Linked DNA regions of Duganella dendranthematis. The protein of the gene in region 1 interacts with the protein of each later gene in a pairwise test. Links are inferred from orthologs where the notes say so. Each region holds a gene or a part of one and is shown in the gene's direction. Other genes may lie near its edges.

The links. The genes of interacting proteins can lie anywhere in the genome.
Region 2: the proteins of secD (region 1) and pheT interact in binary tests that used the Escherichia coli proteins (3 or more experiments, as listed by UniProt). The link is inferred for Duganella dendranthematis from one-to-one orthologs.

Annotation. Positions count from the first base shown.
Region 1 is NZ_CP051684.1:1,954,959-1,959,451, reverse strand. Bases 767-3,716 are described here. They hold secD (protein translocase subunit SecD), read left to right. Parts: upstream 767-1,282; coding sequence 1,283-3,151; downstream 3,152-3,716. Other genes in these bases: secF (protein translocase subunit SecF), read left to right, coding at 3,167-3,716; yajC (preprotein translocase subunit YajC), read left to right, coding at 882-1,223; tgt (tRNA guanosine(34) transglycosylase Tgt), read left to right, coding at 767-810. Also shown: more of tgt, read left to right, coding at 1-766; more of secF, read left to right, coding at 3,717-4,189; HH213_RS09095 (hypothetical protein), read left to right, coding at 4,252-4,493. UniProt on the Escherichia coli protein: Part of the Sec protein translocase complex. Interacts with the SecYEG preprotein conducting channel. SecDF uses the proton motive force (PMF) to complete protein translocation after the ATP-dependent function of SecA.
Region 2 is NZ_CP051684.1:6,055,798-6,058,852, reverse strand. It holds pheT (phenylalanine--tRNA ligase subunit beta), read left to right. Parts: upstream 1-343; coding sequence 344-2,767; downstream 2,768-3,055. Other genes in the region: HH213_RS27705 (integration host factor subunit alpha), read left to right, coding at 2,913-3,055; pheS (phenylalanine--tRNA ligase subunit alpha), read left to right, coding at 1-243.

The DNA of each region.
Region 1 (4,493 bases):
GAGGAAGGCGTGCACTTCAACTCGCCGATCAATGGCGACAAGCTGTTCCTGTCGCCGGAAGTGTCGATGCAGATCCAGCGCGTGCTCAATTCCGACATCGTCATGCAGTTCGACGAATGCACGCCGTACGAAATCGACAAGCGCCCGGCCACGCTGGACGAAGCGGCCAAGTCGATGCGCATGTCGCTGCGCTGGGCTCAGCGTTCGCACGACGAATTCCACCGCGGCGAGAACCCGAACGCGCTGTTCGGCATCGTCCAGGGCGGCATGTTCGAGAACCTGCGCGATGAATCGCTGGCCGGCCTGGAAGAAATCGACTTCCCGGGCCTGGCCATCGGCGGCCTGTCGGTCGGCGAGCCGAAGGAAGACATGATGCGCATCTTGCAACACGTCGGCCCGAAATTGCCGGCCAACAAGCCGCACTATCTGATGGGTGTCGGCACGCCGGAGGACCTGGTGGCGGGCGTTTCCAACGGCGTCGACATGTTCGACTGCGTAATGCCGACCCGTAACGCCCGCAACGGCTGGATCTTCACCCGCTACGGCGACATCAAGATCAAGAACGCCCGTTATAAGGAAGACAAGGAGCCGTTCGACCCGACCTGCTCCTGCTACGCCTGTAAGAACTTCTCGCGCGCCTATCACCACCACCTGAACCGTACGCAGGAAATCCTCGGCGCGCGCCTGAATACCATCCACAATCTGCACTACTACCTGGACATCATGCAGCAGATGCGCGATGCGCTGGACGCCGACCGTTTCCCGGCGTGGGTGCAGCAATTCCACGCCGATCGCGCGCGTGGGGTGTAAAAGTCGTAACGCCGTTCTGCCAGTGCTAGAATACAGCGCTGTTTTTTAAACTATAGATATCGGAGTCACCAGTGTCCTTCTTCATTTCCAATGCTTATGCTCAATCCAACCCACTCGAAGCCCTCGGCGGCGGCGGTGGCTTCCTGGGCCAGTATGGTTTCCTGATTCTGATGTTCGTGGCCATGTATTTCCTGATGATCCGTCCTCAGCAAAAACGCGCCAAGGAACAAAAAGCCATGATGGAAGCGCTGACCAAGGGCGCTGAAGTGGTGACCGCCGGCGGCGTGCTGGGCAAGATCACCAAGATCTCCGACGCGTACGTGACCCTGGAAATCTCCAGCGGCGCCGAGCTGGTGGTGCAAAAGAACTCGATCACGATGGTGCTGCCAAACGGCACGCTGAAAGGCCTGTAATTCCCCCGGGCCCGCGTCTGCGCGGGCCTTTTGACGTCTCCATTGAACGTTAGAGCTATATGAATCGTTATCCAGTCTGGAAATACATAGTAATCGTGGTGGCCATCCTGTTGGGTGCGCTGTACACGGTGCCGAACTACTTCGGCGAATCGCCGGCGGTGCAGGTCACCAGCGGCAAGTCGACCGTCAAGATGAGCTCGGACATGACCGCCAAGGTGGCCGATGTGCTGACCAAGGCCGGCATCGCCAACGACGGCATCGCCTTTGACGGCACCGGCAACTACGCCTCGGTACGGGTGCGCTTCGCCACCCCGGACATTCAGTTCCACGCCAAATCGGTGCTGGAAAAAGAACTGAACACCGATCAGGAAGATCCCACCTACCTGGTGGCGCTGAACCTGCAGGCCGATACGCCGAAATGGATGCAAAGCCTGCACGCGCTGCCGATGTACCTCGGCCTCGACTTGCGCGGCGGCGTGCACTTCCTGATGCAGGTCGACAGCGAAGCCGTGCTGAACAAGCGTGTGCTGGGCATGCAGGCTGCATCGCGCTCTATCCTGCGCGACAAGAACGTGCGTCACGCCGGTATCGACAAGGTCGGCAACACCATCGAAATCAAGTTCCGCGACGACGCCACCCGCCAGAAGGCCAAGGCTGTACTGAGCGGCGAGATGACCGATTTGCTGTTCGCCGATTCCGGCGACGGCAGCGACCTGAAAACCGTGATGACCCTGAAACCGGCCGCGCTGAAGCAAACCGTGGATGACGGCGTCAAGCAGAATATCGCCACCCTGTCCAAGCGTGTCAACGAGCTGGGCGTGGCTGAACCGGTGATCCAGCAGCAAGGTCCGGACCGCATCGTGGTCCAGCTGCCAGGCGTGCAGGACGTGGCGCGCGCTCGCGCCGTGATCGGCCGCACCGCCACGCTGGAAGTGCGCATGGTCGACGAAACGATCACGCCAGGCACCGAACTGTCGGCAGCGATTCCGTTCAACTCGGAACTGTTCACCGTCGGTAAAGCCGTTCCGGTGGTGCTGTACAAGGACGTGGTGCTGACGGGCGATTACATCTCCAGCGCCGTGGCCAGCTTCGACCAGAACAACCAGCCGGCCGTGGGCCTGGAACTGAATGGCGACGGCGGCCGCCGCATGCTGGACGCCACCCGCGACCGCGTCGGCAAGAAAATGGCCATGGTGCTGTTCGAGAAGAAGGGCAAGCCGGGCGAAGTGCTGTCGGTGGCCACCGTGCAGTCCGAGCTGGGACGCCGCTTCCAGATCACCGGCATGGGCACGGCGGAAAACGCGGCGGAACTGGCGCTGCTGTTGCGCTCGGGCGCGCTGTCGGCGCCGATGGACATCATCGAAGAACGCACCATCGGCCCTGCACTGGGCGCCGAGAACATCAACAAGGGTATCCACTCGACGATGTACGGCTTTGCGGCCATCGCGATCTTCATGATCGTCTATTACATGATGTTTGGCTTCTTCAGCGTGTTCGCGCTGGCCTGCAACCTGCTGTTCCTGCTGGCCATCCTGTCGCTGATGCAAGTGACCCTGACCCTGCCGGGCATGGCCGCGATTGCGCTGGCGCTGGGTATGGCGATTGACTCCAACGTGCTGATTAACGAGCGTGTGCGGGAAGAGCTGCGTTCCGGCGCGTCGCCGCAGCAGGCGATTTCCGCTGGCTTCGACCGCGCCTGGGCCACCATTATCGACTCCAACGTCACCACGCTGATCGTCGGCGTAGCGCTGTGGGTGTTCGGCTCCGGCCCGATCCGCGGCTTCGCCGTGGTGCACACGCTGGGTATCCTGACCTCGATGTTCTCCGCCGTGTTTGTTTCGCGTGGCGTGGTCAACCTCTGGTACGGCCGCAAGAAAAAGCTGCAATCGATCGCCATCGGTACCGTTTGGGTACCGGGTCAGAAATAACCAGGGGCACTGAGCATGGAATTTTTCCGCATTAAAAAAGACATTCCGTTCATGCGCCACGCGCTGGTGTTCAACGCTATTTCGGCGTTGACCTTCGTCGCGGCCGTGTTCTTCCTGATCACCCGTCCGCTGAACTTCTCCGTGGAGTTCACCGGCGGCACCGTGATGGAGCTGAAATACAAGGACGCGGCCAACCTGGAACGGATCCGCCATACGCTGGAAAGCATCGGCTACGAGCAGCCTGAAGCCACCGGCTTCGGCACCGCCCACGACGTGATGCTGCGTCTGCCGGTGGTGAAGGGCATCACCTCCAACGCCGCTTCGGCCAAGGTGTACGATGCGCTGTGCAAGGCCGAAAGCGGCGCTATGAAGCAGATCGACACCGTCACCGGCAAAGGCGAGCACGTGGTCAAGCAGGCTTGCTCGGACGCCGCCGGCGCCGAGTTGGTTGGTTTGCAGAAGGTGGAATTCGTCGGCCCGCAGGTGGGCGACGAGCTGGCCCAGAATGGCCTCAACGCGCTGGTGATGGTGATTATCGGCGTGATGATCTACCTGGCCGTGCGCTTCGAATGGAAATTCGCGGTCGCCGCGATTATCGCCAACTTGCACGACGTGGTGATCATTCTCGGCTTCTTCGCCTTCTTCCATTGGGAATTCTCGCTGACCGTGCTGGCCGGTATCCTGGCTGTGCTGGGCTACTCAGTCAATGAGTCGGTGGTGATTTTCGACCGGATCCGCGAAAACTTCCGCAAGCAGCGCAAGGCGTCGGTGCATGAAGTGATCGACAACGCGATCACCTCGACCATCTCGCGCACCATCATCACCCACGGCTGTACGCAGATGATGGTGCTGTCGATGCTGTTCCTGGGCGGTCCGACGCTGCACTACTTCGCCATGGCGCTGACGATCGGTATCTGCTTCGGCATTTACTCGTCGGTGTTCGTGGCCGCCGCTGTCGCCATGTGGCTGGGCGTGAAGCGCGAAGACCTGATCAAGCCGATCAAGGAAAAAGACGAAACCGATGGCGCTGTAGTGTAAATCAACGTTATCAAATTGATAGTAGAATCCCCCAGTGCATTTTTGCCTGGGGGATTTTTTTTATGGGTTACCGATTACTGGCCGGCCTGCTGCTGTGCTGTTCCGCGCAGGCGGCCGAATTGCCGTGGGACTTGAGTTACAAGTCGGCCTTGCGCCAGCATCCGGCCGCCGCGCAGGAGGGCTGGGCAGATTGGGTGGCCAAGTATCCGCAACGCCCGATTCATCAACTGCTGAAGGAATACGCCGGGCCGCGCATCGAGTCGTCGCTGCTGATCGAGCAACCGGGGCCGCATTCCTCGCACAC
Region 2 (3,055 bases), 4.1 Mb from region 1 along the record:
GAACCGTCGGCCGAGATCGACATTGCGTTCGGTAGCGGTCCGCTGAAAGGCCGCTGGCTGGAAGTGTCCGGCTCGGGCCAAGTGCACCCATCGGTGGTGCGCAATTTTGGCCTGGACCCTGAGAAGTACATTGGTTTCGCGTTCGGCTCCGGCCTGGAGCGCCTGACCATGCTGCGCTACGGGATCAACGACCTACGCCTGTTCTACGAAGGCGACCTGCGTTTCCTGAAGCAGTTCAACTAACGATGATCGTCGTTCCCGCGCACGCGGGAATCCATGCTGAGCTCGCGTTCTATGGGCTCCTGCTGTCGCAGGAGCGACGCGATAACTAGAAAGAACGAATATGCAATTCTCTGAAAATTGGCTGCGTACCATGGTCGATCCGAAGATGACGTCGGACGAACTGGCCCATCTGCTGACGATGTCCGGCCTGGAAGTGGAAGAAGTCGAACCGGTCGCGCCGCCGTTCTCGAATGTGGTCGTGGGCCACGTGCGCGAAATGGCCAAGCACCCGAACGCCGACCGCCTCAACGTCTGCGAAGTGGACGTCGGCACCGGCACCTTGCTGACCATCGTCTGCGGCGCGCCGAACGTGCGTCCGGGCCTGAAAGTGGTGTGCGCAATGGCCGGCGCCGTGCTGCCGCCTGGCGCCGATGGCAAGCCGTTTGAAATCAAGGTAGGCCAGCTGCGCGGTGTCGAATCGCAAGGCATGCTGTGCTCGGCCAAGGAACTGAAACTGTCGGAAGAGGGCAGCGGCCTGCTGGAATTGCCGGACGATGCGCCGGTCGGCCAGAATTTCCGCGATTACTATGCGCTGAACGACCTCAAGTTCACCATCAAGCTGACCCCCAACAAGGCGGACTGCCTGTCGGTGCTGGGCGTGGCGCGTGAAGTGTCGGCGCTGACCGGCGTCGAACTGATGGTGCCGACCTTCCGTGCGGCCACCGTCAACCTCGACGAAAAACTGCCGGTGAAAATTTCGGCGCCGGACCTGTGCGGCCGCTTCTCGGGTCGCGTGATCCGTGGCCTGAACGCCAAGGCGGTCACGCCGGACTGGATGAAGCAGCGCCTGGAGCGCAGCGGCCAGCGTCCGGTGTCGGCACTGGTGGACATCTCCAACTACGTGATGCTGGAACTGGGCCGTCCGAGCCATGTGTTCGACCTGGACAAGATCCACGGCGGCTTGGACGTGCGCTGGGGCCGCAAGGGCGAATCGCTCAAGCTGCTCAACGGTAACACCATCCAGGTCGACGAATGGGTGGGCGTGATCGCCGACGACCAGGCACTCGAATCGCTGGCCGGCATCATGGGCGGCGACGCCACGGCCGTCTCGCTGGACACCCAAAACATCTATCTGGAAGCAGCATTCTGGTGGCCGAACGCCATCCAGGGCCGCGCCCGCAAGTACAACTTCTCGACCGATGCGGCGCACCGCTTCGAGCGTGGCGTCGATTATGCGACCACTGTTGAGCACATCGAGCGCATTACCGCGCTGCTGGTGGAAATCTGCGGCACCAGCCACACGCAGGTGGGCCCGGTGGACGACCAGATCGTCAACCTGCCGAAGCGTGAGCCGGTGCAACTGCGCACCGCGCGCGCGCAGAAAGTCATTGGCGTGGCGCTGGACGACAAGGTTATCGCGGATATCTTCACCCGCCTGGCGCTGCCGTTCACGCTGGCCGATGGCGTGTTCTCGGTAACGTCGCCGTCGTACCGCTTCGACATTGAAATCGAGGAAGACCTGATCGAGGAAGTGGCGCGCGTCTACGGCTTCGAGAACATCCCGACCGTGGCGCCGGTGGCTGCCAACACCATGATCATTGCGCCGGAAAACACCCGTTCGCTGTTTGCGGTGCGCCACCAGCTGGCCGACCTGGGTTACCAGGAAGTGGTCAACATGAGCTTCGTGGAAGCCCAGTGGGAGCAGGACTTCGGCGGCAACAGCAATCCGATCAAGCTGCAGAACCCGATCGCCAGCCAGCTGAGCGTGATGCGTTCGACCCTGGTCGGCAGCCTGGTGGCCAATGTGCGCTACAACCTGAACCGCAAGGCCAGCCGGGTGCGCGCGTTTGAAATCGGCGCCATCTACCAGCGTGACGACAGTGTGCCGGACGGCCCGCTGACCGTGGCCGGCTATCACCAGCCGAAACGCGTGGCCGGCATTGCCTACGGCCCAGCTTCGGACGAGCAATGGGGCCAGGACACCCGCGCCATCGACTTCTTCGACGTCAAGGCCGACCTGGAGCACCTGTTCGCGCCGCTGGCACTGCGTTTCGTCAAGGCCGAACACCCGGCGCTGCACCCAGGCCGCTCGGCTCATGTGTTGCTGAATGGTAACGTCATTGGCTTCCTCGGCGAACTGCATCCACGCTGGTTGCAGAAATACGAGCTGCCCAATGCACCGATTGTGTTCGAACTTGATGCGCTTGCCTTGCAGCAACGTCCAGTGCCAAAGTATGATGAGATCTCCAAGTTCCCGGGTGCGACCCGTGACCTGGCGGTGGTCGTCAGGCAAACGATTCCAGCGCAGGATTTGCTGGACGCATTCAATGATGCTTTGCAAACAATTCCTCAGGGAAAAATTGTGCAAGCCATTGTTTTGTTTGATGAATATCGTGGTAAAGGTTTGGAGGCAGACGAAAAATCGCTTGCTTTCCGCTTTAGCTTGCAAGATACTCAAAACACGCTGCAAGACGATGTGGTCGAAGCCGTCATGGCTGCCGCCAGCGATGCCGCCAAGCAGAAACATGGTGCGCGTCTGCGCTAGTAAGTATTGCATTTTTGACTAATAGGGAGTCCGGCCTGCGCCGGACTTGTTCATTTTTGATATAAGGCAGGGCTGGAAAATTAATAACAACGACGTTGATTCCGCCGTACTCCAATCCGCATTGGCTGCCGATCTGCACCGGGCCATGCAGGTTGCCAAAGTGCGCCAGGATGCTGAAAAAGATTTGCCCACGCTGACCAAGGCGGAACTGGCCGAACTGTTGTTCGAGCAGGTCGGCCTGAACAAGCGTGAGGCCAAGGACATGGTGGAGACCTTCTTTGACGAGAT